DNA from 4 places in the Streptomyces sp. NPDC104381 genome. Region 2 is predicted to be linked to each of the others. Evidence: riboswitches for the same ligand, from Rfam matches in the RefSeq annotation. Region 2 holds a riboswitch; each other region holds the start of a gene.
What was found. Region 2 has a riboswitch for cyclic di-AMP ahead of ACZ607_RS09110 (M23 family metallopeptidase). Riboswitches for the same ligand answer to the same signal wherever they lie in the genome.
Positions count from the first base shown of each region.

Region 1: linked by a shared signal. The riboswitch ahead of ACZ607_RS32175 (M23 family metallopeptidase) and the one ahead of ACZ607_RS09110 (M23 family metallopeptidase) in region 2 are both predicted to bind cyclic di-AMP.
Region 3: linked by a shared signal. The riboswitch ahead of ACZ607_RS08590 (transglycosylase SLT domain-containing protein) and the one ahead of ACZ607_RS09110 (M23 family metallopeptidase) in region 2 are both predicted to bind cyclic di-AMP.
Region 4: linked by a shared signal. The riboswitch ahead of ACZ607_RS10210 (C40 family peptidase) and the one ahead of ACZ607_RS09110 (M23 family metallopeptidase) in region 2 are both predicted to bind cyclic di-AMP.

Region 1 covers NZ_JBVJNK010000011.1:144,218-149,321, reverse strand. Annotated here, with positions in the region: gene ACZ607_RS32190 (STM4012 family radical SAM protein) at 1-15, shown strand, start outside; gene ACZ607_RS32185 (STM4011 family radical SAM protein) at 48-1,007, shown strand; gene ACZ607_RS32180 (SGNH/GDSL hydrolase family protein) at 1,030-1,857, opposite strand; gene ACZ607_RS32175 (M23 family metallopeptidase) at 2,034-2,948, opposite strand; cyclic di-AMP (ydaO/yuaA leader) riboswitch at 2,953-3,113, opposite strand; gene ACZ607_RS32170 (tyrosine-protein phosphatase) at 3,529-4,353, shown strand; gene ACZ607_RS32165 (DUF6126 family protein) at 4,425-4,598, opposite strand; gene ACZ607_RS32160 (helix-turn-helix domain-containing protein) at 4,740-5,104, opposite strand, start outside.
Region 2 covers NZ_JBVJNK010000002.1:976,897-982,000, reverse strand. Annotated here, with positions in the region: gene ACZ607_RS09120 (M16 family metallopeptidase) at 1-1,247, shown strand, start outside; gene ACZ607_RS09115 (M16 family metallopeptidase) at 1,274-2,656, shown strand; cyclic di-AMP (ydaO/yuaA leader) riboswitch at 2,847-3,015, shown strand; gene ACZ607_RS09110 (M23 family metallopeptidase) at 3,028-3,816, shown strand; gene ACZ607_RS09105 (GntR family transcriptional regulator) at 4,041-4,745, shown strand; gene ACZ607_RS09100 (HPr family phosphocarrier protein) at 4,919-5,104, opposite strand, start outside.
Region 3 covers NZ_JBVJNK010000002.1:808,146-813,249, reverse strand. Annotated here, with positions in the region: gene ACZ607_RS08605 (flavodoxin family protein) at 1-438, shown strand, start outside; gene ACZ607_RS08600 (TOBE domain-containing protein) at 518-913, opposite strand; gene ACZ607_RS08595 (hypothetical protein) at 1,063-1,293, opposite strand; cyclic di-AMP (ydaO/yuaA leader) riboswitch at 1,683-1,842, shown strand; gene ACZ607_RS08590 (transglycosylase SLT domain-containing protein) at 1,845-2,693, shown strand; gene ACZ607_RS08585 (hypothetical protein) at 2,899-3,486, shown strand; gene ACZ607_RS08580 (SIS domain-containing protein) at 3,551-4,444, opposite strand; gene ACZ607_RS08575 (MBL fold metallo-hydrolase) at 4,850-5,104, shown strand, end outside.
Region 4 covers NZ_JBVJNK010000003.1:143,568-148,671, reverse strand. Annotated here, with positions in the region: gene ACZ607_RS10230 (urease subunit gamma) at 1-45, opposite strand, end outside; gene ACZ607_RS10225 (TetR/AcrR family transcriptional regulator) at 185-805, opposite strand; gene ACZ607_RS10220 (ABC transporter permease) at 916-1,911, shown strand; gene ACZ607_RS10215 (hypothetical protein) at 2,339-2,647, shown strand; cyclic di-AMP (ydaO/yuaA leader) riboswitch at 3,006-3,178, shown strand; gene ACZ607_RS10210 (C40 family peptidase) at 3,182-3,652, shown strand; gene ACZ607_RS10205 (LysE family translocator) at 3,671-4,321, opposite strand; gene ACZ607_RS10200 (LysR family transcriptional regulator) at 4,394-5,104, shown strand, end outside.

The sequences.
Region 1 (5,104 bases), on a different contig from region 2:
TACGAGGCGAAGTGAACGGGCCGATGAGCGACACGTCCGCCGCTCCCCTGGACCTGACGATCCTCTACCGGGGTCCGCTGGCCTCGTGCGACTACGACTGCCCCTACTGCCCGTTCGCCAAGCGGCGGGACACCGGGGAGCAGCTCCGGTCCGACCGTGCCGCCCTGGAGCGGTTCACCGCGTGGGCCGCGGCGCAGACCGGCGACCGGCTGTCGGTCCTGTTCACCCCGTGGGGCGAGGGCCTCGTGCGGTCCTGGTACCGGAAGGCGCTCGTCGAGCTGTCGCGGCTGGAGCACATCGGCCGGGTCGCCATCCAGACCAACCTCAGCGGCCGTACGAGCTGGCTCGCGGAGGCGGACCGGGAGAAGGTCGCCCTGTGGTGCACGTACCACCCGGGCCAGACGCCGTACGAGCGTTTCCTCGGGCGGTGCCGGGAGCTCACCGATCTCGGGGTGCGCCACAGCGTCGGGATCGTGGGGCTCGACGAACACCTGGAGGAGGCGCGACGGCTGCGCTCGGCGCTGCCGCCCGAGGTGTATCTCTGGGTCAACGCCGCCGAGGGGCACACCTATACGGACGAGCAGGCGGACCTCTGGACGGCCCTGGACCCGCTGTTCCCCTACAGCAGGCACCCGCACCGCTCGGCGGGGATGCCCTGCCGGACGGGTGAGTCGGTCGTCTCGGTGGACGGCGACGGGACGGTGCGCCGCTGTCACTTCGTCCGGTCCGAACTGGGCAATCTCTACGACGGCAGCTACCGCGGCGCGCTCGGCCCGCGCGGCTGCCCGCTCGCGGTGTGCGACTGCCACATCGGCTATGTGCACCTGGAGACGCTGCCGTTGTACGACGTCTTCGCGGGCGGCGTGCTGGAGCGGATACCCGCCCGCCCGCTGCGGGACGCCGCCCATCCGGCACCGACACCCGCCGGTCCGATGCCGCTGCCCGCGCCGGACGGGCCCGTGTCCGCGGGCCCTGCCCGGCGTCAGCTGCCCCTGGCCCGCCCCTGACGGCGGGTCACCGGCCGGACGGTCAGAGCGGCAGCAGGTCGGGGCGCTTGGCCTCGACGTGGTCCCCGGAGGACTCCCCGCGCAGTCGGCGGCCGATCCACGGGACGAGGTATTCACGCGCCCACTGGATGTCGTCGCGCCGGACCTCGAGCGCCCCACGCTGTACCTGCGGGGGCCACACCTGGTCGGGGTCGGCGGGCACATCGAGGCCGAGGACCTGGGCGGCGCGCAGCGCGACGCGGGTGTGACCCTCCGCCGAGAGGTGCAGCCGGTCGTTGTCCCAGGCCCGCCGGTCCTGCACGGAGCGCAGGGACCACAGGTCCAGCACCGGGCAGTCGTAGCGGTCGGCGATGGACCGGACGTGCGCGGTGTACATGGCGATCTTGCCGCGCAGATGCTTGAGCACGGGGATGCCACGGGTGTCGAAGCCGGTGGTGACCATGACGGTGCCCACCGCCTGCGTCAGATCGGCGACGGCCCGCTCGAAGCGTTCCGCCACGTCGTCCGGGTCGGAACCGGGACGGAGGATGTCGTTGCCGCCCGCGCAGAAGCTCACCAGATCAGGTGCCAGCTCCTTGGCGCGCGGGACCTGTTCCTCGACTATCTGGTCGAGGAGTCGTCCGCGTACGGCGAGATTGGCGTACCGGAAATTCCCGTGCGTGTCGTCGACGGGGCCGACCACCGCATCGGGGACCGGGAGCTGGTCGGCCAGGAGGACCGCGAACCGGTCGGCCCAGCCGACGAGCGTCCCTCCGGGGCCGGGGTCTCCGACGCCCTCGGTGAAGCTGTCGCCAATCGCTGCGTACGACCCGATGATGCCGCGTGTTCTGTTTCTCGAATCGTCTGCCACAAGTGCTTATCCTGCACCTTCGATTGTGACCTACGCGACCGTAATAAGGGGTTGACGGGTGGTGAGAAAGACCACCCGGTCAGTTTTTGGTAAAGCCGGAATAAGGAGAGGGGCGGTGCGCCGCTGCGCACCGCCCCTCTCCTTCGGCCCGGGGTGACACCCTCGGGCGGTGGGTCTCAGATGGAGACGCCGTGCGATCGCAGGTAGGCGATCGGGTCGACGTCGGAGCCGTAGCTCGGGCCGGTCCGGACCTCGAAGTGGAGGTGCGGGCCGGTGGAGTTGCCGGTGGTGCCGGAGAGGCCGATCTGCTGGCCGCCGGTGACGGTCTGGCCGGCCGAGACCTCGAGCGAGGACAGGTGCGCGTACTGGGAGTACATGCCGTCGCTGTGCTGGATGACGACCTCGTTGCCGTACGAGCCGCTCCAGCCGGCGGAGACCACGGTGCCCGGGCCTATGGAGCGGACGCTGGTGCCGGAGGCCGCCTGGAAGTCGGAGCCGGTGTGGTAGCCGCTGGACCAGCTGGCGCCCGAGGCTCGGTACTGGGTGGTGACGTTGGGGTTCTCGACCGGGGCGGCCCAGCCGGAGCTGTCGCTCTCCGACGCACCGGAGTCGGCGGTCTCGGCGGCCGGGGCGGCCGTCTTCTCGGCGGGGGCAGCCGTCTTCTCGGCCGGGGCGGCCTTCTTCGCCGCCGACGGGGCGGACTTGGAGGGGGTGGCCTCGGCGGAACCGGACGCCTTGGCGCCCAGGGTCAGCTTCATGCCCGGCAGGATCAGGCTCGGGTTCTCGCCGACGACGTCACGGTTGTCCTTGTACAGCTTCTGCCAGCCGCCCTTGACCTTCTTCTCGGCCGCGATCTTGGCGAGGTAGTCGCCGGAGACCACGGAGTAGGTCTTGGGGGTGCTCTTCGCGGCGGAGGCGGGAGCGCTGTGCGCGGCGGCGGACGTGGCGGCCGGCGCGGACTGCTCGGCCGCGTGGGCTCCGGTCGCGCCGATCAGCGGGAGGGCGAGGACGGCGCCGCCGGTCCCTGCGGCAAGGACGCCTCGGGAGATCGGGCCGGTCTTCGTACGACGGTGCTTGCCTTTTGCGGGCATGGGGATATTTCCTCTCCGGCGCCTGCGAGGTGAGCTGTCGGGTTCGGACTGGAGATGCCCGGCCGCGCGGTGCGCGACTTGACCCCTAGCCGTGCCGGATCCCTCCGGCCGGCGGCTTACCTGGTTCCCCCGCTCCTGCCACGCGTGAGTCGGTGCGGATTCCGGGCGGCGGCAGGATTAGGCGTTCCGTCCGGATTGACCGTGACCGTAAGCGAGCCGGGACGCCGTGAACAAGCCGTCGATTCCGAACCGGAATCCACGCTTCAATTCCGGCGCGGAATTCCCGTCACACTCCGTGGATTACCGATCTTGGCTTTCCGCACGGCGTCAGGAATACCCCGCGGGATCTTCACCACGCACCGTCACGGATATGATCCCGCTCACCCGGCTCACACCATCTCCCGTACAAGCGGGGCATGTTCTGCTAAATGCACCAATACGGACATGATGTGAACGTCGACCCTCAGGGGAGGCCGGGGTCACGGCCACCGAGACGGTTGCCTGATGCAGCCATGTCGTATCGTCGCGGGCGTGCCCCCGTCGGCGAGCGGCGCCGACGCCCGACACTCCAGGAGCCCTTGTGACGCAGCTGCCAGAGGTCCCGCCGGTCGGCCCCGAGCCGACGGACGTCGACCTGACCGGTGTCCGCAACTTCCGTGATGTCGGCGGGCTTCCGACCGTCGACGGCGGCACCGTGCGGTACGGGCGCCTCTACCGCAGCGGCCACCTCGCCCATGCCACCGAGTCCGACGCGACCTTCCTCGCGGGGCTCGGGCTGCACACGATCTTCGACTTCCGCAACGCCGCCGACCACAAGCTCGACGGCCTCGACGTGGAGCTGCCCGGCGTCCGGAATGTCAGCATTCCTCTCTCCGACCCGGCGGACGGCGCGGAGTTCTGGCGGCTCGTGCGCGACGGGAACATCCAGCAGCTGCGCTCGATCCTGGCCGACGGCAAGGGGACGGACCGGATGGTCGCCTCGTACCGTTCGATCATCAAGGACCGCACCGCCGAGCACAGCCGCGTGCTGCACGCGCTGGCGGAGGACAGCGTGCCGGCGCTGATGCACTGCGCGGCGGGCAAGGACAGGGCCGGCCTCTCGGTCGCGGTCTCGCTGCTCGCGGTCGGGGTACGGGTGGAGGCCATCGAGGCCGACTACCTCAAGTCGAACGACGCGCACCGCCGCTACAAGGTGCGCCGCAGTGACACCTCGGCGGTGGGAATGTCCGAGGAGGTGATGGAACTGCTCAATCCGCTCTTCGGCGCCCGCGCCGAATACCTCGCCGCGGCATTCGAGACCATCGACGAGATCTGGGGCGGCACGGACCGCTATCTCCGCGAGGGACTGAAGATCAGCGACGAGACCCGCGCGCGGCTGCGTGAGCGCCTCGTCGAGGGCGCCTGACGCAGCAGGCGGCCGCAAGGCGCCTCTCCCTGCGCGACGGGGGCCCGTCGAGGAGGCGTGAGGCCGGACGGTCAGCCTTTGCCGGCCACGGTGAAGAGCAGGAAGAGGAAGCCCGCGACGACGTGACCGGCCACCAGGTAGGCGAAGAGCCGGATCACGACGCCGCGGGGCATCCGCCGCTCCTGCGTGTCCGCACTCCTGGGCTTGCGCGGGGTGAGCGGGTCGTAGTGCTCCGAATCGGACATGACAGTCCTCTCTTCCGGCCGCTCGGGCCGGGGTGGCGAAGGGCGCGCGACCGGGCGGGTGCGCGGTCGGACGGGCGGCGTGTCAGGTGGGTGCGCGTAGCTGCGTGGGCGGTGCCGGCCTGGGGGGCGCCGGTGTCGGGGTCAGAGCCGGTGCGTCCCGCCGCCCAGGCACAGCTCGGCGGCCGGGCTCTGCAGCAGCGTGTGCACGAAGAGCAGGCGCGCCCCGCCGGAGTCGGGCGCGGCGATCCGGTGCGGGGTGAGCGAGTCGAAGTGTGCGCTGTCCCCGGGGCCGAGGTCGTGCACCGTCTCGCCGAGCACGACCCGGAGCCTGCCGTCGAGGACGTACAGCCACTCCTCCCCGGGGTGGACGCGCACCAGGTCGCTCTCGGCGCCGTGGGGGACACGGACGTGCAGCGCCTGCATGGCACGCCCCGGCCCGCCGGCCTGGCGGTAGAGCCAGCCGCCCGCTTCGGTGCCGCGTGGCGCGCCGTCGGGCGTCCCGCCGC
Region 2 (5,104 bases):
TGACCCCCGTCGCCGCGGTCTGCCTCTGGTACGACGTCGGCTCCCGCCACGAGGTCAAGGGGCGCACCGGCCTGGCTCACCTTTTCGAGCACCTGATGTTCCAGGGCTCGGGCCAGGTCAAGGGGAACGGGCACTTCGAGCTCGTACAGGGGGCCGGTGGTTCCCTGAACGGCACGACCAGCTTCGAACGCACCAACTACTTCGAGACGATGCCGACGCACCAGCTGGAGCTGGCCCTGTGGCTCGAGGCCGACCGGATGGGCTCCCTGCTCGCCGCGCTCGACGAGGAGTCCATGGAGAACCAGCGGGACGTCGTGAAGAACGAGCGCCGCCAGCGCTACGACAACGTCCCGTACGGCACGGCCTTCGAGAAGCTGACCGCCCTCGCCTACCCGGAGGGCCACCCGTACCACCACACGCCGATCGGCTCGATGGCCGACCTGGACGCGGCGACGCTGGAGGACGCCCAGGCGTTCTTCCGTACGTACTACGCGCCGAACAACGCCGTGCTCTCCGTGGTCGGGGACATCGACCCGGAGCAGACGCTCGCCTGGATCGAGAAGTACTTCGGCTCCATCCCGTCCCACGACGGCAAGCAGCCCCCGCGTGACGGCACGCTGCCGGGCATCATCGGCGAGCAGCTGCGCGAAGTGGTCCACGAGGAGGTCCCCGCGCGTGCGCTGATGGCCGCCTACCGGCTGCCGCACGACGGCACGCGCGAGTGCGACGCCGCGGACCTGGCGCTGACCGTGCTCGGCGGCGGCGAGTCGTCCCGACTGCACAACCGGCTGGTGCGCCGCGACCGTACGGCGGTGGACGCGGGATTCGGGCTGCTCAGGCTGGCGGGCGCACCGTCGCTGGGCTGGCTGGACGTCAAGACGTCCGGCGGTGTCGAGGTGCCGCAGATCGAGGCGGCCGTCGACGAGGAGCTGGCCCGCTTCGCCGAGGAGGGTCCCACCCCGGAGGAGATGGAGCGCGCCCAGGCGCAGTTGGAGCGCGAGTGGCTGGACCGTCTCGGCACGGTCGCGGGCCGCGCGGACGAACTGTGCAAGTACGCCGTCCTGTTCGGTGACCCGCAGCTCGCCCTGACCGCGGTGGGCCGTGTGCTCGACGTGACGGCCGACGAGGTCAAGGCCGCCGCCCGGGCACACCTGCGCCCCGACAACCGTGCGGTCCTGGTCTACGAGCCGGTCGAGCCGGCCGACGAGACCGAGGACACCGACGCGCCCGAGGGGGCCGACAAGTGACCGACGCCGCCGTGACTGGAGTAGCGATGGAGTACCACCCGCAGCCGACCGCCGGCGAGGCCAGGCCCTGGGCCTTCCCCGCGCCCGAGCGCGGCGCCCTGCCCAACGGGCTGACCGTGCTGCGCTGCCACCGGCCCGGCCAGCAGGTCGTCGCCGTGGAGATCTTCCTCGACGCCCCGCTGGACGCCGAGCCCGAGGGCCTGGACGGCGTCGCCACGATCATGGCCCGCGCGCTGTCCGAGGGCACGGACAAGCGCTCCGCGGAGGAGTTCGCCGCGGAGCTGGAGCGCTGCGGCGCCACGCTGGGCGCCCACGCGGACCACCCCGGTGTCCGCGTCTCCCTGGAGGTGCCGGCCTCCCGGCTGTCCAAGGCCCTCGGCCTGGTCGCCGAGGCGCTGCGGGCCCCGGCCTTCGCCGAGAGCGAGATCGAGCGCCTGGTGGGCAACCGCCTCGACGAGATCCCCCACGAGCAGGCCAACCCCGGCATGCGGGCCGCCAAGCAGCTCTCCAAGGAGCTGTTCCCCGCCACCGCACGGATGTCGCGCCCGCGCCGGGGCACCGAGGAGACCGTCCGGCGGATCGACGCCGCCGCCGTGCGCGCCTTCTACGACGCCCATGTCCGCCCGTCCACGGCGACGGCGGTCGTCGTCGGGGACCTCACCGGGGTGGACCTGGACGCGCTGCTCTCCGAGACCGTCGGCGACTGGTCGGGCAACGCCGGCCAAGCCCGGCCCGTGCCCCCGATCACCGCGGACGACACCGGCCGTGTGGTCATCGTGAACCGCCCCGGCGCCGTGCAGACGCAGCTGCTGATCGGCCGGATCGGCGCGGACCGGCACGACAGCGTGTGGCCGGCCCAGGTCCTCGGCACCTACTGCCTCGGCGGCACCCTCACCTCCCGGCTGGACCGCGTGCTGCGGGAGGAGAAGGGCTACACCTACGGTGTCCGTGCCTTCGGACAGGTGCTGCGCTCGACGGCGCCCGGCTCCTCGTCCGGGGCGACCGGCGCGGCGATGCTCGCCATCAGCGGCTCCGTCGACACGGAGTCCACCGGCCCCGCGCTCGACGACCTCTGGAAGGTCCTGCGCACCCTGGCGGCCGAAGGGCTCACCGACGCCGAGCGTGAGACCGCCGTGCAGAACCTCGTGGGCGTCGCCCCGCTGAAGTACGAGACGGCGGCCTCCGTCGCGGGCACCCTGGCCGACCAGGTGGAGCAGCACCTGCCGGACGACTACCAGGCCGAGCTGTACGCGCGCCTGGCCGCGACCGGCACGGTCGAGGCGACCGCCGCCGTGGTCAACGCCTTCCCGGTGGACCGGCTGGTCACCGTGCTGGTCGGGGACGCCGCGCAGATCAAGGAGCCCGTCGAGGCACTCGGCATCGGCGAGGTGTCGGTCGTCAACGGCTGACGGAGCAGGACACGACGGACCTCGGCGGGCGCACTCCGCCGGGGTTCTGTCATTTGCCCGTTTCGGGAGGAAGATTGGCATTCGTCCTGTGGGATGGGTGACAAAAGACCCTTTCCGTTTGGCGGGACGAAGGGGCCCGCTCTAGCGTCGGCTCGGCTGTCCGCCGGACGAATGCCGCATCCGCGGCGCCGGACAGTCATCGCCGAGTCCCCGTCAGGCGCGAGCCTGGGGAGCCGGGGACCCACGAAGTCCCTGGGGTGAATCGGATCCCTGCACCTCGACGAGGGCCCAGTGATCCGTAGGAGACCTTCCTGCTCCGAACCCGTCAGCTAACCCGGTAGGCGAGAAGGAAGGAAAGGACCAGCCCCTCCATGGCGTTCATCCGTGCCACCGGGAAGCACCGTGCCCCGAGCCGCCTGACACGCAGGAGCGCCAAGGTCGCCGGTGTCGCCGCCCTGGCCACCACCGGCGTACTCGGTGCCACCGTCTCCCCGGCCGTCGCCGCGGACTCCGAGGCCGTCACCGCCACCGGTCTGACCCAGACCGTCGCCCTCGACACCACCCTCGCCGCCCAGATCGAGGCCCAGGCGAAGGCCCAGAAGCACCAGGCCGACGTCGCCGCGAAGGCCGCGGCCGAAGCGAAGGCCAGGGCGAAGGCCAAGGCCGAGGCCAAGCGCAAGGCGGAGGCCCGCGCCAAGGAGGCCCGCGAGGAGAAGGCGCGCGCCGCCCGCGCCGCCGAGCGCGCCCGGCTGAACGCCTTCCACCTCCCGGTCGCCGGCTCGCACGTGACCACCGGCTACAAGTCCGGCGGCGCGCTCTGGTCCTCCGGCAGCCACTCCGGCGTGGACTTCCAGGCCGCGTCCGGCACCTCCGTCGTCGCGGTCGGCGCCGGCACGGTCGTCGAGGCCGGCTGGGGCGGCGCGTACGGCAACAACATCGTGCTCCGGATGAAGGACGGCACGTACACCCAGTACGGCCACCTCTCCTCGATCGGCGTCTCCGTCGGCCAGAGCGTCGGCTCGGGCGAGCAGATAGGCATCTCCGGCTCGACCGGCAACTCCACCGGTCCGCACCTGCACTTCGAGGCCCGGACCACCCCCGAGTACGGCTCGGACATGGACCCGGTCGCCTACCTCCGCGCCCACGGGGTCCAGGTCTGACCCGACCCCGCGGCACAGGCTCCGACGAAGGCCCCGGCATCCGCCCGGGGCCTTCGCCGTGTCCCGGCGCGAGGCCCCCGTCGAAGCCCTCGCGGAAGTGATCCCTGGCCAAAAGATATCCATGGATTCCACCCCGCCATCGGAAATTCCGGCCGGTTGCAATAGAGTCACAGAACAGGCGTCGATCGGCCGCGTTTCGCGGGGATTAAGGCGGAGGTTCGGACATGCGCATTCCCGCGCATTCGGTATGCACGGCAATCCGTGACGACATCGTCTCCGGTGTCTTCGAGCGCGGCAGCCGCCTCACCGAAGAGGTGCTCGCGCGTCGCTACGGGGTCTCACGCGTCCCCGTGCGGGAGGCGCTGCGCACCCTGGAGTCCGAGGGGTTCGTCGTCACGCGGCGGCACGCCGGTGCCTGTGTCGCCGAGCCCACGGAGCAGGAGGCCGCGGACCTTCTGGAGATCCGCATGCTCCTGGAGCCCCTGGGAGCGGCCCGGGCGGCCCAGCGGCGCACCGAGGCGCACCTCAAGGTGCTCCGCGGCCTGGTCAGGCTGGGCCAGGAACGCGTGCGCCGGGGCGAGGGGGAGGATCTGCGCTCCCTGGGCGGCTGGTTCCACGAGACGCTGGCACAGGCCTCGGGAAGCCCCGCTCTGATCGCGCTCCTCACCCAGCTCCGGCACAAGATCGCCTGGATGTACGCCGTCGAGCAGCCGGCCCGCCCCGCGGACTCCTGGGCCGAGCACGGCGCTCTCGTCGACGCCGTGGCGCGCCGCGACCCGGAGCGGGCCAGGGCGCTCGCCGTCCAGCACGCCGAACGGGCCACCGCGGCCCACCGGCTGCGACGCCCCCCGGCTCCGGGCCGCACGGTGGGCCCGGCCAGGGTGAGGACTTCGCAACACCCCGTAAACATCGCGGGAGCCCGTCATTAACAATGACGCCGTATACAAAGAGGGCCGTGATCGAGCGGCATTCTTTCTGCTGCCCTGAAACTGCAATTGCGGGCTTCGGTCGTTCCGCCGGAGAACGGAAAAAGCCGCGGCTCCCGGTCGGGGGTGCCGCGGCTTATTCCGCAGAGAAGAATTCCGGTTCGAAGCGGCCGGAATCAGACGGTCTCCGGAAGCTCCTCGAGCCCCTCGGCGACCAGCTTCGCCAGACGGTCCAGGGCGGCCTCGGCGTTGTCCGCCTCGGACGCGAGCACGATCTCCTCGCCACCCTGGGCGCCCAGGCCGAGCACCGCGAGCATGGACGCGGCGTTGACGGGGTTGCCGTCCGCCTTGGCGATCGTCAC
Region 3 (5,104 bases), 170 kb from region 2:
ATCGTGCATCACACCCCGTCGCCCAACTGCCAGGCACTGTTCGAAGCGGTGCTGTCCGGCGCGACGACGGAGGACATCGAGGGCGTACGGGTCGTGCGGCGGGCGGCCCTCGCCGCCACGGCGTCCGACGTGCTGGCGGCCGACGGCTTCCTGCTCGGCACCCCGGCGAACCTCGGGTACATGTCCGGCGCCCTGAAACACTTCTTCGACCAGGTCTACTACCCGTGCCTGGACGCGACGAAGGGCCGGCCCTTCGGCTACTACGTGCACGGCGGCAACGACGTCACCGGCGCCGTACGCGGCATCGAGGCGATCACGACGGGCCTCGGATGGCGCCGTGCGGCCGACGCCGTGACCGTCACCGGTGAGCCGGGCAAGGCCGACACCGAGGCGTGCTGGGAGCTGGGGGCGACGCTCGCCGCCGGCCTGATGGACTGACGGGCCCGGTACGGGGGCGCAGCCGTTCACGCCGCTCCCCGGTGGCCCGTACGAAAGCCGCGGCGGCGGCTCTCCCGACTCAGGCGCGGTCGATGTGCACGCTGGTCGACTTCACGCGGGCCGTCGCCTCGATGCCGACCTCCAGCCCCAGCTCCTCCACGGCTTCCCTGGTCAGCAGCGAGACGAGGCGGTGCGGACCGGCCTGGATCTCGACCTGGGCGGCCACGTCGCCGAGCTTCACGGCCGTGACGATGCCCGGGAAGGCGTTGCGCGCCGAGGTGTAGGAGGCCTCCTCGTCGCCGCCGCCGCTCTGGCCGACCTCGATCGAGAACGCCGCCAGATCACGGCCGTCGATGAGACGGCGCCCGCCCTCGTCGCGATGGGTCGCCACCCGGCCGGCGTCCGCCCAGCGTCGTGCGGTGTCCGGGCTGACGCCGAGGAGGCGCGCGGCCTGCCCGATGGTGTAGGTCTGCATGCGTGACATGGTAAGAGATCTTCTCGCATATGCAAGCTTAGTTCGTATAACTCCTTGCATATGCGAGCCCGTCGGCGGAGCGGGAATCCTCCGAGTGCATGCGGCCGGGCGCGGAGGCCGTCAGTGTGTGGCCCGCCGTCGGAGCCCGCTCAGCGCGGCTTCCACGTCAGCTTGCCCCCGCCCACCCAGCGGACGACCGCCGGGTCGTCGAGGTCATGGACCTGGATTCCGGCCGCGGAGGCGGCGATCAGGACGTCCGTCATGTCGGTCGCGCCTCCGATCACCTCTCCGTCGATCTCCACGACGCGGAAGGGCGGATCCCCGGGCTGGACGGGCAGGACGGTGATCCGGGGGGCCGAGGCGTGAGGGCTTTCAGTCATAGCCGGATCGGTTCCACATGGACGCTCCAGGTATGCCCGCCAGCGCCTTTTGTGAGTCGTATGCCCGGTTTGAGTCGGTTTCTTGAAATTGATCCCGTAATCCATAAAAGGCCATTTCGTGTGACCTGGGGCCTTCGCTCGGGCGCAAAACGCCCGAATCGGGCGCCGTGACCAGCGTCACCTTATGCGCCCCCGACGCAGGGGTGCGGCAGTCGGTTCCCTTCTGTGCCAAGAGAAGTGACGGACGCGATGTGGGGTGGATTACATGAATTCACAAGAATTGATCTTGCGAATGAATTGTGATCAACGAACCAGGCTTGTTCCTTTCCCTATTTCTCGCCTACGGTCACCATCACTCCGGGCGGAACGCCGAATCCTGCCGCCGTCCGGTTACCCGACCGATCACTTCTCGTACGGCAGGAGCGGGGGACCCAAGTAAGCGCCGATCCGGTTTCCGGAGCGGCTCGGGGTGAAGTCGCATTCCCATGCGGCCGGGCATCTCCAGCCCGAACCCGACAGCTCACTTCGCAGGCGACGGAGAGGAATTCAGCATGCCCGAAAATGGTAAGCACCGTCGTTTCAGGACCAGTTCGCTGACTCGCGGCATCATCGCCGTGACCACGGGTGGAGCCGCCCTGGCCCTCCCCGTGATCGGCGCTACCGGCGCCTTCGCCGCCCCGGCCCAGCCGGCCGCCGTCGAAAAGGCCGCCACCTCGACTGCCGCGACCGGCAAGGGAATTGCCGCGCAGAAGTCCAAGCCCGCCTCGTATTCCGTGGTCGTGGGTGACACCCTTGCGAAGATCGCTCGGGAGCATTCCGTGAACGGTGGCTGGAAGGCCCTGTACGAGGCCAACGAGAAGGCCGTCGGCGGAAACCCGGACCTGATTCACCCCGGTCTCGAGCTGACCCTCGGTGGCAAGGCCGGGAACAAGTCCGCGGACAAGGCCGAGTCCAAGGCCTCCGACCGTGCCGAGCAGAGCGCCGACCGCGCCGACCGTTCGGAGCGCACGAGCACCTCCGCCGCCGCGGAGGGCGCGCCCGCCGCCGAGACCGCTCCTGCCGCCGAGCCGGTCTCGTACACGAACGACCTCGACGGCTGGATCAAGGAGTCGCTCGCCGTCATGGCCGAGCACGGCATCCCCGGCACCTACGAGGGCATCCACCGCAACATCATCCGCGAGTCCGCGGGTGACCCCCAGGCCATCAACAACTGGGACATCAACGCGATCAACGGCGTCCCGTCCAAGGGCCTGCTGCAGGTCATCGACCCGACCTTCCAGGCCTACCACGTGCCCGGTACGTCGATGGACAGCTACGACCCGGTCGCCAACATCACGGCCGCGTGCAACTACGCCGCGGACAAGTACGGCTCCATCGACAACGTCTTCGGGGCCTACTGAGCCTCGGCGAGGCGGAACCCCTGACGCACGGCGTGTGACAGAGGGACAGAAGTGACGGGTGGTACGGGTTCGGCGGAACCCGTACCACCCGTCGTCCGTTTGTACGGCGTCGCGTGTGCCGTGACCGCGCCGTCCCGGCCGCCGACAGGCCGGGCGGAACCCGGTTGACTGGTCTCGTACAGGTTCGTCGTCCATACTGCCCGCCGTGGAGCAGCGCATAGATTCGAACACCAAGCCAGAGTTCGCCGCGGGGACCGACCCGGCGTACATCCCCGGCCTGACGGCCCCTGCCCCCGCGCGGACGGAGGCGGAAGCGGAGGAGGCGCCCCGGAAGCCCGAGCCGGCCGACGCGGTACCGGAGGCCGACGCCGAGGGCGCGCTCGCCCCGGAGGCGGCCGAGGAGCACGTGGACGGCTCGGCGGCGGCCGCGATCGACGACGCGGCCACGGCCGACGAGGCGCCGGCTGACGGCGCGGCCCCCGAAGCCGCCCGTGAGGGCGCCCGCGACGAGGACGGCCCCGTCTTCGAGGTCAGTGACCGGCGCGGGTCCATCCGGGTGGACGCCGAGGGGGTCCGCTTCCGGCTCGACGACCAGGAGGCGGAGTTCGACTGGTCCGAGATCGGCGCGGTCGAGGTCAGGACGGGCCGCTTCGGCCGCCGGTTCACCGTGACCGTCCACCTGTCGAGCCGCCGGTGGTTCAACGCCGAGGTCGAGGCCGGTGCCCGCGGCGACCTCAAGACATGGACGGCGGAACTCGACGAGGCGCTGGACGCCTACTTCGAAGAGGCCTGACCCCTCCGGTCGCCTCCGCGCACCGGGCCGCCCGCCGGCCCGGTGCGCGGCATGCCGCGACGGCTCAGGCGCCGGCCGCCGTGCCGAGCACGACCGACCGCGTCAGATGGCGCGGCTGGTCGGGGTCCAGGCCCCGGGCCGCCGCGCGGGCGATCGCCAGCCGCTGGACCCGCACCAGATCGGCCAGCGGGTCCAGTCCGCTCTCCACCCAGCGCGCCCCGGTCGCCAGCACCTGCTCCCGCAACCCGTCCGGAGCGGCGCCGAACATCCAGGTCGCCGTCCCGGCCGTGGCGATGCTGATGGGGCCGTGCCGGTACTCCATCGCCGGATACGACTCGGTCCAGGACAGGGACGCCTCCTTCATCTTCAGCGCCGCCTCGTTGGCGAGCCCGACCGTCCAGCCGCGCCCCAGGAAGCTGAACTGGGTGCTGTCCAGGAGCCCTTCGGGCAGGGGTTCCGCGAGGGCGGTCTCCGCGTCCCGTACGACGTCCTCGGTGTGCAGCCCGAGATGGGCGCGGAACAGGGTCAGGGCGGTGGTCGCGAACCTCGTCTGGACCACGGACCGTTCGTCGGCGAAGTCCAGGACGACCACGTCGTCGGCCGCCGTCATCACCGGGGTCGCCGGGTCGGCGGTCACGGCGGTGGTCCGGGTGGTGCCCCGCAGCCGGGACAGCAGGCCGAGCACCTCCGTCGTCGTGCCCGACCGGGTCAGCGCGACGACCCGGTCGTACGTACGCCCGAAGGGGAACTCCGAGGCGGCGTACGCGTCCGACTCGCCCTGGCCCGAGTCCTCGCGGAGCGAGGCGTACGCCTGCGCCATGTAGTACGACGTGCCGCAGCCGACGACGGCGACGCGCTCGCCCGCGGCGGGCAGGGCCGCGCTCCGGTCGAGGGCCACCTCGGCGGCACGGCGCCAGCACTCGGGCTGGCCGGCTGTCTCGGTCTCGACATGCGACATGTCCGCACTCCGCTTCCGCTGCTGTTCGCGTCCGGTGGGGCGTGGAGGATGAAACCGACGCCCGCTTGCTCGATTCTGCATGTTAGCCGGGTCAATCGAGCAAGAACAAGCAAAGTGTTTACGCGCCCGTCATTCACGAGGCATCGGTTTTCGGCCATGCTCGGTGGGTAGTCGACTCGATCCGGTTCCGTCGCACCTGTGTGGGTATCCGTCGCGCGGTGCGGACTCGGTAACCGATATCCCGTACATCAGGCGGAAAATCCCCCATCGGCCCGCCCCGTGGCGACCCCGGACGGTCACCGGGCGACGACGGGCGGCCCGGGCAAGGGGTGATTTCAGGTCACCAGGGCCACATATTGGCCGAGTTCGAACGCACGGCCGGAGCGTGGTCGGCATAATCAGCCCATGTCGATCACGGGTGGGGACATTGTGGACCTCGGCAGGGGGCTGTACGCCTGGCTGCCGCCGAAGCGCGGCTGGGGCCTGGCCAACTGCGGCCTTCTCGTGTCGCCGCGCGGCGCGCTGTGGATCGACACGCCGTACGACACGATCCTCGCCGGGCAGTTCCTGGTGGAGAGCCAGAAGCGGCTGCCCGACGGGGCCGGCATCGACCGTGTGATCGTCACCCACGCCAACGGGGACCACTTCTGGGGCGCCGGG
Region 4 (5,104 bases), on a different contig from region 2:
CACATGGATGAGCAGGCGTTCCTGTTCGTGCGGAGTCAGTTGCACGCTTCCACCCTCTTCGTCTCCCGCCCGGTACCTGCCCCGGGCGCAGCGGGACCCTATCCCGCCTTCAACACTCTGTTGAACGGTGAAGAGGGCTCCGCGACCAGGTATGGAACGTTAGGGCGGAAGTTTTTCCGGCGCGTTAACTGATCCTTGACGGATCCATGGACATCAGGCCGCGCAGGCCGTTCTCCAGGACGTCCGGCTCGACCCCGCCGAACAGCGCCTCCTGGGCGATGAATCCCTGGGCGGTGGCGATCAGGGTGCGGGCCACGTCGTCGGCCGGAACGTCGGCGCGCATCAGCCCGGCCGCCCGGTAGGCGTCCACCAGCTTCGCCCAGGCCGCGCGCATGCCGGTGTAGCCGTCGTCGAGGGTCTTGGCCAGCCGTTCGTTGCGCATGGTCTCGGCCCACACCTGGACGATGAGCGCGGCGATCGTGCGGCGCTCCATCCCGTACACCTGGTCCTCGAAGACCCCGCGCACCACCCTGCCCAGCAGGATGTCGGGGGTGGGCGGCGGGGTGAGCTCGGCGGCCTCCTCGAAGGCCCGCCGGATGCTGACGAACGCCTCGTCGGCGATGGCGGCGATCAGGTCCTCCTTGCCCGCGAAGTAGCGGTAGACGGCCCCGGCGGACAGTCCGACCTCCCTCAGCACGTCCTGCATCGAGGTGCCGTGGAAGCCGTTACGGGCGAAGCAGTGCGCGGCACCGACGAGGATCTGCCGGCGGCGGGCGTCGAGGTGCTCCTGGGATACGCGTGCCATGGCCCCAATCTAAAACGAACGTTCCTTCTTGACAAGCGTCCGGACCCGGGGGGACAGTGGCCGCCTTAACTAAAACGAACGATCCTTCTCTTTGAATTGAGGCAGTCGTCATGCCTGCTGCGCCCAACCGCCGCGCGCTCGCGGTCATCCTCCTCGTCCCGCTGATCGTGACGCTCAGCCTCTGGGCGTTCTCCTGGCCCGCCGCCCGGATCGCCCCACGCGACCTGCCCGTGGGCGTCGCGGGCACCGCCCCGGCGGCCGAGCAGGTGCAGAGCCGGTTCGAACAGCGCGAGGGCGCCTTCGACATCCACCGTTACGCCGACGAGGCCGCGGCCCGTGCCGCGATCGAGGACCGGGTCGTATACGGCGCCGTCGTCGTCACCGCAGAGGGCCCGCAGCTGCTGACCGCCTCCGCGGCGAGCCCCGTCGTCGCCCAGCTGCTGGCCGAGGCGGTCAAGGCCTCGGCCCCCGCCGGCACGGCGATACCGGTCACCGATGTCGTCGCGGCGCCCGAGGCCGATCCGCGCGGCGCCGCGCTCGGCGCGAGCATCCTCCCGCTGGCCCTGGCCGGTGTCGCCGCCGGTGCGCTGGTCACCGTCATGGGACTGCGCGGTGCCAGGGCGGCCGTGACCCTCGTCGCGGCATCGGCCCTGGTCGGTGTCGCGGCCACCGCGATCGCCCACAGCTGGCTGGGCGTGGTGGCGGGTGACTGGTGGGCGGAGGCCGGCGCCATCGGGCTGACCGTGCTGGCCATCGCCTCGGCCGTCGGAGGGCTCGCCACCCTGCTCGGCCCGAAGGGCATCGGTGTGGGCGCGCTGCTGATGGTGCTGCTCGGCAACTCCTTCTCGGGTGTCACGAGCGCCCCTCAGCTGCTGCCCGAACCGGTCGGCGCGATCGGTCAGTGGCTCCCGCCGGGGGCGGGCGGCTCGCTGCTGCGGTCGGTCGCGTTCTTCGACGGCGCGGCGGCGGGCGGCGGCGCGCTGACCCTGGCCGTGTGGGCGGCCGTCGGCCTGGCCGCCGTACTGGCCGGCGGCCGCCGGCGCCCGGAGCCGGACGCTCCGTCCCCCTCCTCCGCCGGGCACCCCGAGCCCGCCCTCGCCGGCTGACGGGACACCACCCGGACGAGCCGCGCCCTCGCCGGACTGGCGGGGGCGCGGCTCCCGCCGTGCCACGATCGTGCGCGAACAGGGCCGGCCGCGCCCTCCCGCGCCGCGGTGCGGCTCGGGGCAGGAGCCCCCGGCCGCCGACATGCCCTGCCGGGCACCCGGGTAGTCATTCAGCGACCCGCCCCGAGGAGCCGCTGCGGGGCCTGCCCTCCGATCTCGGCACCCGGGCCCGCGAGTTGACGCGCGAACACCTGTCGCTCACGGCCGTGCCGGCCCACCGCACGGGCGCTCCCCACAAGAGATCAGCGCCGACATCGAACGGGACACCTTCCTCGACGCCCCGGCCGCCCCGGCGTTCGGGCCGGTGGACCACGTCATGGAGAACCGCGCACCGTCCCGGCCGCCGCACCCGCGAGGTGAACGCCCGATGCTCCCACCCCAGTTCCCGCCGCTTCCCGCCCTGACCCGCGCCGAGGCCGAGTTCATCGACCGCTACCTGGAGGCGCTCGACCAGCTCGGCCGCATCAACCCCGCCCGTGGCAGCGACACGTACGGGGCGCTCCGGGCGGCCCAGGCGCTCGCGTCCAAGGCCGCCGCCCTCCGGGACGCGCTGGTGTTGATGCACGAGCGGGGTGAATCGCAGATCCACGCGGACACCTTGGCCAGGGCACTGCGGCTGCTGGACGGCGAGCGTCGCGCCGCACGGGTCGCCGTGCCACCCGCGCCGTCGAGTTGAACGCCTCACCACCGGTCGCGGAACCCGCCTTTCGGCGCCTCTTCTCGACACGCCCGGCGGGCCGATGAGTTTTGCTCGCTCGATCGGCGTAGAAGCTACCCCGCCCGAGGGACAGCCCAACTTGCGCAACGGGCGCGGACGCTGAGCGGAATCCGTTGTTCCGCCGCTGGTACGCGGCTGGTCCGGCCCGGTCGTCACGGCTCCCGGGTGGCCGCGTCCACCCGATCGGATCAGTCGTGACGACTCTCACATATCGCCACTTCAGCGAGGAAATCCGGCAGTGCGTGCGTAAAGATCCCTGGGACGACAAGCCCCCGCCACCGCGGCGGGGCGGTCCGGGCGGACGCCGAGTCCTGCCGCCGTCCGGATGCCTGGTCGACAGAAGTGGATCGGCAGGAGTGGAGGACCCGAGCACAACGGGCCGGCCGGGCAACCGGACGGCCCTCGGGGTGAAGCCGCACCACGCGGCCGGGCAACTTCGCCAGCCCGAACCCGACAGGTCATCCTTCACAGGCGGCTGACGAAGGGTTGCGCATGACTGCGCAGGTTCATGTCCCGTCTCTGTTCGCCCGTGTCGGTACGGCTTCGGTTCTGACATTCGCCGTAGGCACCACCATGATGGCCCCCGGTCTCGTGAACGACGCCGAGGCCGCGACCCATTCGACGAAGGCGCTCAAGATCGCCGCCTCGAAGAAGGGGTCGCCCTACAGATGGGGAGCCACCGGCCCCCATCGGTTCGACTGCTCCGGTCTCACGCTCTACTCGTTCAAGAAGGCCGGCAAGAAACTCCCCCGTACGGCTCAGCAGCAGTACAACAAGACCCGCCATATCTCCAGGTCGCAGCGGAAACGCGGCGACCTGGTCTTTTTCCATGCGGGCAGCAGTGTGTACCACGTCGGCATCTACGCCGGCAGCGGCAAGATCTGGCACTCACCGAAGACAGGCGCCGTGGTCCGGCTGGAGAAGATCTGGTCCGGCAACGTCTGGTACGGGAGGGTCGCCTGACACCCTCCCCCTTCCGGTTCAGCGCAGCAGGGGGCCCGTCACCAGTACGAGCCCCAACGCGGTGAGCGCCGTGCCGCTGCCCCCCTCGATCGCGCGGGAGGCACGCGGCCGGCGCAGCCACCGCCCCAGCCGGGCCACGAGCAGGGCCACCGAGGAGAACCAGACGAGCGCGAGCACGACGACCACCGAGGCCAGCAGCAGGGTCCTGGGAAGCGCCGACCGCCCCTCGGGGACGAACTGGGGCAGCAGGCTGAGGAAGAGCACGGGGGCCTTCGGGTTGAGGGCGTTGGTCAGGAAGCCCTGGCGCAGCGAGCGTCCGAGTCCCGGCAGCGCCCGGCCCGGGTCCTCCTCCTGGGCTTCGGCGCCCGCGCCGGTGGTGGCCGCCCGGCGCCACATCGCGTACAGACCGCTGAGCCCCAGGTAGAGCACGTACGCGCCGCCGAGCAGCTGCACGGTGCGGAACAGGACGGGCATCGTCACGAGGACGGCGGCGAGTCCGGCGGCGGCCAGCGCGGTGTGCACCAGCAGCCCTCCGGCGACCCCCACCGCGGTGGCGAGCCCGGACCGCCGGGATGCGAGGGCGTTGCGTACGACGACCGTGAAGTCGGCGCCGGGGAGGGCCACCATTCCCGCGGCGACGGCGACGAAGGCGAGCAGTTGTGCGTCCATGGGTCCACCTTGGCCGCTCAGGCCCTTTAGCATGTACTTGCAATATTCTGGGTCTGCCGAAAGGAATGCTTAATGTACGACCCGACGCGGCTGGCCGCGCTGGTGGCGGTGTCCGAGGCCGGCTCGATCACGCGCGCGGCGGCGCGGCTGGGTTACACCGCGCCCGCGCTCTCGCAGCAGCTGGCCAAGCTGGAGCGGGAGGCGGGGGCCGCGCTCCTGGTCCGCCATCACCGTGGGGCACGGCTGACGGCGGCGGGTGAGCTGCTGGCGGGGCGGGCCAGACGCGTGCTGGACGAGATGGAGCAGGCGCGGCACGAGCTGGCCGGGCTCGCGGGGCTGTCGGGCGGCCGGCTGCGCGTCGGTACGTTCGTGACGGCCGGGATCCATCTGCTGCCGCCCGTGCTCACGGCCTTCCGGCGCGCCCACCCCGACGTGGAGCTGGCCGTCACGGACTACGAGCCGCCCGCCGGGGTCACCGCGGTGGCGGCGGGTGACGTGGACCTGGCGCTGACCCATGCGTACGAGCCCGCGGCTCCCCAGCCGCTGCCGGCCGGGCTGTCGGCCGAGCCGCTGCTCGTCGAGGAGCTGGTGCTGGTCACCGCGCTCGGGCAGATGCTGTCCGAGGGCGGCGGCCCGCTGCCGGTGGCCGAACTCGCGGGCCGTCCGCTGATCAGCAGCGCCCCCGACCATCCGCCGCGGCGCGGGGTGGAGCGGGCGCTGGCCGAGGCGGGTGCCACCCCGGCGGTGGTGTGCGAGTCGCCCGGCTACGCCCTGGTCTGCGCC